Regions from separate parts of the Massilia paldalensis genome, predicted to be linked through region 2. Evidence: predicted binding sites of a transcription regulator. Region 2 holds the regulator's gene; the other holds the start of a gene.
What was found. The regulator FliA, encoded in region 2, starts transcription of late flagellar genes. The targets are predictions, from matches to a motif close to CTAAAGTTTNNNNNNNNNNNGCCGNTA.

Region 1 (3,705 bases), on a different contig from region 2:
CGGCGTTGACGAGCTGCGGCGGCATCGACCAGGCCTTGCGGTCCGGCTTTCCGTGCAGCTGGGCGATCTCCTGGGAGTAATGGAATTCCTCGGCGCGCAACGCGTTGCCGAAGGCGTCGCCGGCGGCCACCTTGAGGCCGTCGTAGGACTTCCATTTGTCCGGGTAGCCCACGCCCACGTACAGCGTCTTGAGCTTCTGCTGCGCCTGGGCGCGGGTTTCCGGCGCCATCCAGTCCAGTTTCTCGATGCGCTTGCCGAAGGCGGCCACGATATTGGCAACCATCGCCTGCAGGCGCGCCTTGTTCTCGGCCGGGAAGTACTTGGCGACGTACAGCTTGCCGACCGCCTCGTCCATCGCCTCGTTGGTGGCGCCCAGCGCGCGCTTCCAGCGCAGCGACTGCTGCGGGGTGCCGCTCAAGCCCTTGCCGTAGAAGTCGAAACGCTGGTCGACGAAGGCCTTGGGCAGCACGCCGGCCATCTGGTTGATGCGGTGGAAGGCCAGATAATCCTTCCAGGTGGCCAGGTCGATCTTGTCGACGAGGGCCGCTTCGCCCGTGACGGCGCCCGGGTGCCAGACGATGAACTTGTCCTGGTCCGACAGGCGCGCGGCCTTGAAGAAGGCATCCCAGTCCAGGCCCGGGGCCTTGGCCTGGAAGTCCTTGCGGGTCCAGGTGTTGTCGGCCTTCAGGACGTCGGCCGAGTCGGCGCGGCTGGCGTGGACGTTGGCGATGTCCACTTCCAGCGCGAACACCTTGGCGGCGCGCGCGTCGGCATCCGCGTCCGCGTAGCCGGCCAGCTTCAGCATGGCGGCGATGTGTTTTTGATACTGGGTGCGCAGGCCCGCCATGCGCTCGCTCGCGTCCAGGTAGTAGGCGCGGTCGGGCATGCCCAGGCCGCCCTGCAGCAGGTAGGGGCGGTTGCGCTCCGGCTCGTGCAGGCCGGGCGACACCCACAGGCCGAACAGGTTCTCGGTGGCGAAATCGGTATTGTTCAGCGGGTCGACGTCGGCACGCAGCGACGCGCCCAGCGCGCCCGCCAGCGCGGCCTTGTCCTTGATGGCGCCGATCTTGTCCAGCAGGGGCTTCAGAGGCGCGGCGCCCTTCTTCTCGATGGCGGCCTCGTCCATGTAGGCGGCGTAGTAGTCCGCGACCTTGCGCGCCTCGCCCTTGGCGCGCTTGTCGGCGCCCGTGTCCTCGATCAGCTTGACGATGCGCTGGTTAGTATTTTCCGCCAGGCTCGCCATTTCGCCCCAGCTGCTGCGGTCGGCCGGGATCTCCGTCTTGGCCAGCCAGTCGCCGTTGGCCCAGGCGAAGAAATCGTCGCCCGGGCGCAGCGCTGCCGCAGCGGGCTGCGCGGCCGGCGCGGCGTTGGCGGGTTGCGCCGCCGGCGCAGGGTTGGCGGATTGCGCCGCCGGCGCGGATTGCGGCGTCGCTTGCCCGCCGGCCGACGCGGGCATCGCGGCGAACGTGGCGGAGCACAGGCCCAGGACGATGGCGGTCTTGATCGGCGTCCAGCTGGTCTTCATTGGTTTCCTTCGGTGATGAATGGGATCTCCCCATTGTAATGGGACGCAAGAACGCTTGCCACGCACCAAACTGTTCCTCCGGTATCGCCACGGATGTGGTCGTCCGGGGACTTGGACCGGCACGGGGCCGCGAAGTTCCCGTTGCATTGCGTGCGCCATCTAAATACGATGGCAGGCAAAATTGGCTTGTCAGAAAAAAATTTCAAAAAATATTTAAAAAAACCCTAAAGTTCTCCGCAGCTCATCCGTAAACAACCTGAGAACCGGCAATCCGGCCGGAGTTTCAGATACTGGAAACAGCCATGACGTCCAACGAAGTCCTCGCAATGTACGAAAACATCGCCGCCCTGACGGGCCGCATGGCGGCTGCCGCCATCGAGGGGGACATGGAAGCGCTGGCGCGCCTGGAAACCCAGTGCGCCATCCAGTCCGCCGCCGCCCGCAACGGCGTGCCGAAGCTGGAAGGCGACCAGCGCAAGCGCAAGATCGACCTGCTCAAGCAGATCATGGCCAACGACCGCGCCGTGCGCGACGTGACCGAACCCTGGATGGGCCAGCTGGACCGCGCCATGAGCGCCGCCCACTGATCCCTCCCTCCCCCGCCGGCCCTGCCGGCAGCGACAGCCCCTCCCGATCCACGATCCGAGGGGCTTTTTCTTGCCTGTACTTCAGTGAGCGGCCGACGTTTCGCTGGCCGCGACCTTGCGCTGGGCGGCCTGGATGCCGTCCATATTCCCCTCGATCCAGTCGGCCAGCTCGCCGACCTTGCGGCCGATCTCCCGGCCCAGCGGCGTCAGGCGGTATTCGACATGGGGCGGCACGACGGGGTGGGCGATGCGCTGCACGAAACCGTCCTGTTCCAGCCACTGCAGCGTCTGGGCCAGCATCTTCTCGCTGATGCCGCCCACCTTGCGCCGCAGTTCGCTGAAGCGCTGGGTGCCGTCCATCAGCGCCACCAGCAGCAGTACGCCCCAGCGGCTGGTGACGTGCTTCAGCACTTCGCGCGACGGGCAGTACTCGGAAAACAGGTCGCCGCGTCGGACGCGGTCGGTCAGCGATTCGCTCATTTCTTCCCCTTCGGTGTGATGGAATGGATTATCCCCTAATACTTACCAGAAAGTGCGTACTTACCAAAAGTGAGCATAAGCCCTATGATGCATTTTCATCCATTTTGAACAAGGAGTGCGCAATGCTCGTCGTCACCGGAGCTTCCGGCCAACTCGGCCGTCTCGTCATCGCATCGCTGCTGGACAGCGTCCCGGCCGGCGAGATCGTCGCCGCCGTGCGCGATCCGGCCAAGGTCCAGGACCTGGCCGCCCGCGGCGTGCAGGTCCGCCAGGCCGACTACGACCGGCCGGACACGCTGGCCGCCGCCTTCGCCGGCGCCGACAAGGTGCTGCTCGTCTCGAGCAATGCCGTCGGCCAGCGCGTGCCGCAGCACCGCGCCGTCATCGACGCCGCCAAGGCTGCCGGCGCCAGGCTGATCGCCTACACGAGCCTGCTGCATGCGGACACGTCGCCGCTGCCGCTCGCGGCCGAGCACAAGGAAACGGAGGCGCTGCTGCACGCGTCCGGCGTGCCCTTCGTCCTGCTGCGCAATGGCTGGTACACGGAAAACTACCTGGGCGCCGTCGAGCCCGCGCTGCAGCATGGCGCCCTCCTTGGCGGCGCCGGCACCGGCCGCATCGCCTCGGCCGCCCGCGCCGACTATGCCGCGGCCGCGGCCGCCGTGCTGGCGGCGCGCGACGACCAGGCCGGCAAGGTCTACGAGCTGGCCGGCGACGATGCCTATACGCTGGCAGAACTGGCGGCCGAGATCGCGCGCCAGTCCGGCCGGTCCCTCGCCTACCGTGACCTGCCGCGGCATGAGTACAAGGCGGTGCTGCTGCAGATCGGCCTGCCGGAAGGACTGGCGGAACTGGTGTCGGGTTCCGATGCGGGCGCGGCGCAGGGCGGGCTGTTCGACGATGGGCGCCAGTTGAGCAAGCTGATCGGTCGGCCGACCACGCCGCTGGCGGCATCGGTAGCGACGGCATTGGAGTAAAGCCTAGTCCCGTGCCCACCGCGCGCGCCGGCGTGACGCAGGCATTTGGTGGGCACATGGTGCCCACCCTACGGCTCAAGCACGATCCAAGAAAAAACCCGCGCGGCGTACGGCCTGCGCGGGTTTGCGGGTGGCG
Region 2 (3,705 bases):
ACGCTGTCGAGCTTGCGGGCCAGCAGGTCCAGGCGCTCGCGGTCGCGCTTGGCCGCTTCCGCGCGCTTGCGCGCGAGGATGTGCGACAGCGGCAGCGCTTCCAGCTCGACCTGGGTATTCGACTTGACGGAAGCGCCGCGCCCGCCGAAGGCATCGCCCAGCGCTTCCGACAGCACCGTGTACTTGCCGATGTTGACGACGGAGATCGCGTACATCACGACGAAGAAGGCGAACAGCAGCGTGATGAAGTCGGCGTAGGAAATCAGCCAGCGCTCGTGGTTCTCTTCATCCTGCTGGTAGGGCTTGCGGCGCGCCATGGCGGTCTCCTCAGTGCTCCGACAGCAGGCAGCCGATGCGTTCCTCGATGACGCGGGTGTAGTCGCCCGTGGCGAGGTCGTGGAACACGTCGGCCAGGATCTCGTACTGGGCCACGCGTTCGGTGACGATGCCCTTGATCTTGTTGCCGGCCGGGTAGAAGAACAGGTTGGCCAGGCCCACGCCGTACACGGTGGAAACGAAGGCCACGGCGATGCCGGCGCCCAGGCGCGAGGGATCGGTGAGGTTTTCCATCACGTGGATCAGGCCCAGCACGGCGCCGATGATACCGACCGTCGGCGCGTAGCCGGCGGCCGATTCCCAGATCCGCGCAGCTTGGCGCTCGCGGAATTCGTAGGTATTGATCTCGGTGTGCATCAGGCTGCGCACCTTGTCCGGCGCGATGCCGTCGACGACGAGGCGCAGGCCCTTCTGGATGAACGGATCGGCCTTCGCCATGTACTGTTCCAGCGACAGCAGGCCGTCGCGGCGCGCCGACAGGCTCCACAGATTGATCTCGCGCGCCAGCTGCTGGCGGCGGTCCGGCGGCGGGAAGAACACCCAGCGCAGCATCTTCACGCCGCGCCAGAAGGCCTTGCGCTTGGTCTGCAGCAGCACGGCGCCGAAGGTGCCGACGACGACGATGAGGAAAGCGGCCGGCTGCACCAGCGAGGCGAACTTGCCGCCGTCGAGCGTGAAGCCGACGACGATGCCCGCCAGCGCGAGCGCCAGGCCGAGCAGGCTCGTCAGGTCCAAGCGCGCTCCTTCAGGTAGCTGCGCAGGCGCGCCACGGCCTGCGTGTGCAGTTGCGACACGCGCGACTCGGACACGCCCATGACGGCGCCGATTTCCTTCAGGTTCAGCTCTTCCTCATAGTACAGGCCCATCAGCATCTTCTCGCGCGGCGGCAGCGCATCGATGGCATCGATGACGGCCTGGCGGAAGTCCGTGTCGAGCAGGCTCTTGAGGGGATCGTCGTCATCCACCGCATAGCGGTCGAGGAAGCTGTCACTGCCCTCGGCGTCGTCGTGGAAATCCTCGTAGTAGACCAGCTGGTGGCCGCCGGAATCGCCCAGCATGTCCTGGTAGTCGGCCAGCGACAGCTTGAGCGACTGCGCCACTTCCGATTCGCTCGGCGGGCGGCCCAGCGACTGCTGCAGCGAGGCCATCGCCTGCTCGACCTTGCGCATATTGGAGCGGGTCGAGCGCGGCATCCAGTCGCTGCTGCGCAGCTCGTCCAGCATGGCGCCACGGATGCGCAGCACTGCATAGGTCTCGAACTGGGCGCCCTGGTTTTCCTCGTAGCGGTTGATGGCGTCGAGCAGGCCCATCATGCCGGCCTGGATCAGGTCGTCGACTTCGACGGACGGCGGGAGCTTGGCCTTCATGTGATGGGCGAGACGCTTCACCAACGGCATGTGCTCCGTCAGCAAAGAGTTCTTGTCCGCTGTCCCTTTAACCGTGTACATGGTTCCTGTATCCGTTCGTTCATCGCGCCGCTCACGCGGCCCGTCCCTGCTGCATGCCCGCGCCCGCGAAGCGGCCGGCCAGGCGGCGGAACGCCACCGAGGCCCCCGCCAGCGGGAACGCATCGACCACGGCGCGGCCGAGGCGCGCGGCGCGCTGCAGGTATTCGTCGGCGGGGACCGAGCCCATGGAGCTCAGCGTTACCGCCAGGTAACGAGTTGCTGCAGATGACATATTATCGTATACGACCTTGGCCTCGGCTTCGCTTGCGCCCGTGATCAGAATGCCGAACGGACGGCGGCCCAGGTGCTGCGCCAGGCGCTTGACCAGCGCATAGGCATTCGTGATCGACGTCGCGCCGGTCGACACCTGCACGACGATCTCGGAGTTGGTCATCGCGGCGACCGGAAAATGGCCATGTTCAAGGAATTCGCCGTCCACGATGACGATGCTGCCGGCCGACTGCTTGACCAGCACGTCGAAGGCCGTCGACAGCCGGCGCGCCTCGTCCTGCGAGCGCACGCCGTGGCCCATCTCGACCACCGAGAAGCCCTGCGGCACCTGGTGGATCACCTGGTTCAGCGCGCACTCCTGGCGCGCCACGCCCAGCAGGTCGCCGCGACCGTCCACGCCCAGGCGCCGTGCGACGCCGTAGTCGTATTCGCAGGCATCGACGATCACCACGTCATGGCCGGACTGGACCAGCGAGGCGGCCAGGTTCACGAGCATGGCGCCCTTGTCGTCGGCCGGCGTGGCCGACAGGAAGGTCACGATGCGCGGCTTGGGGCCGGACAGCATCCGGCGCAGGCCTTCGGCCTGGTCGAAGTCGAAACTAGCCAACATGCACCTCGCGCAGCGAACGGTCGTTGTTCAGGTTGCCCACGCCGGCCATCAGCGTCGGCAGCTCGGCTTCCTGGATCTGGGCGGCGGCGTCGCGCTTGTTGCGGAAGGCGCGGTCCACCAGCATCGCGCGGTCGGCCAGGTGCAGGTCTTCCGGCACGCGCTGGCCGTTCGACACGTAGTGCAGGTTCAGCTTCTGCCGGATCATCACGTCCAGCACGCCGCCGATCGACGCGGCTTCGTCGAGCTTGGTCATGATGCAGCCGGCCAGGCCGCTGCCCTGGTAGGAACGCACCACTTCGTTCAGCGTCTCGCTGGTGGCCGTCGCGTTCAGGCACAGCAGGCGCTGCACGTTGGCGCCGCTATTGGTCAGCATGGCGACCTGCTCGGTGACCATCTGGTCGCGCTGCGACATGCCGATGGTGTCGATCAGCACGGTGTGCTTGTTGCGCAGTTCTTTCAGGGCGATGCGCAGGTCGGCCTCGTCCTTCACCGAGTGCACCATCACGCCCAGGATCTTGCCGTAGATGCGCAGCTGCTCGTGGCCGCCGATACGGTAGGCGTCGGTGGTGATCAGGGCCAGCTTGTCCGGGCCGTGGCGCATCACGCAGCGCGCGGCCAGCTTGGCGGTGGTGGTGGTCTTGCCGACGCCGGTCGGGCCGACCAGGGCGAACACGCCGCCGCGGTCCAGGATCGCGTCTTCGTTGGCCATCGTGGTCAGGTTACGTGCCAGCACGGTCTTGACCCAGCGCATCGCCTCGGCCGCATCCTTGCCGGCCGGGAGCTTGTCGATCAGGTAGCGCGCCAGGCTGGCCGAGAAACCAGCCGCCAGCATCTCGCGCAGCACGGTCGCCTTTTGCGGCTCGCGCTGCTGGGTCGTGCCCCAGGACAGTTCGGCCAGCTGGCTTTCCATCATGCCGCGCATGGCGCGCAGTTCGCTCATCATGCCGTTCATCTCGGCGGCGGCCGATTCCTTGGCCTGGGCGATCGCGGCCGACATCATCGCCGTCATCGCGCTCATGTCGATGGCCGGGGCTTCGGCCTGCGGGGCGCGGCGCTCGGCATAGGTCTCGGGTGCGGCCG

Region 1: a site for FliA is predicted at 1,750-1,776, ahead of ACI1V7_RS12030 (flagellar protein FliT). Genes of this name have one in related genera too.

What each region holds. Positions count from the first base shown of each region.
Region 1 is NZ_JBJCIU010000002.1:512,397-516,101, reverse strand. Features, by position in the region: gene ACI1V7_RS12035 (M13 family metallopeptidase) at 1-1,525, opposite strand, end outside; gene ACI1V7_RS12030 (flagellar protein FliT) at 1,828-2,112, shown strand; gene ACI1V7_RS12025 (winged helix-turn-helix transcriptional regulator) at 2,194-2,592, opposite strand; gene ACI1V7_RS12020 (SDR family oxidoreductase) at 2,715-3,569, shown strand.
Region 2 is NZ_JBJCIU010000001.1:156,982-160,686, reverse strand. Features, by position in the region: gene motD (flagellar motor protein MotD) at 1-317, opposite strand, end outside; gene ACI1V7_RS00705 (flagellar motor protein) at 328-1,071, opposite strand; gene ACI1V7_RS00700 (RNA polymerase sigma factor FliA) at 1,062-1,784, opposite strand; gene ACI1V7_RS00695 (MinD/ParA family ATP-binding protein) at 1,816-2,622, opposite strand; gene flhF (flagellar biosynthesis GTPase FlhF) at 2,615-3,705, opposite strand, start outside.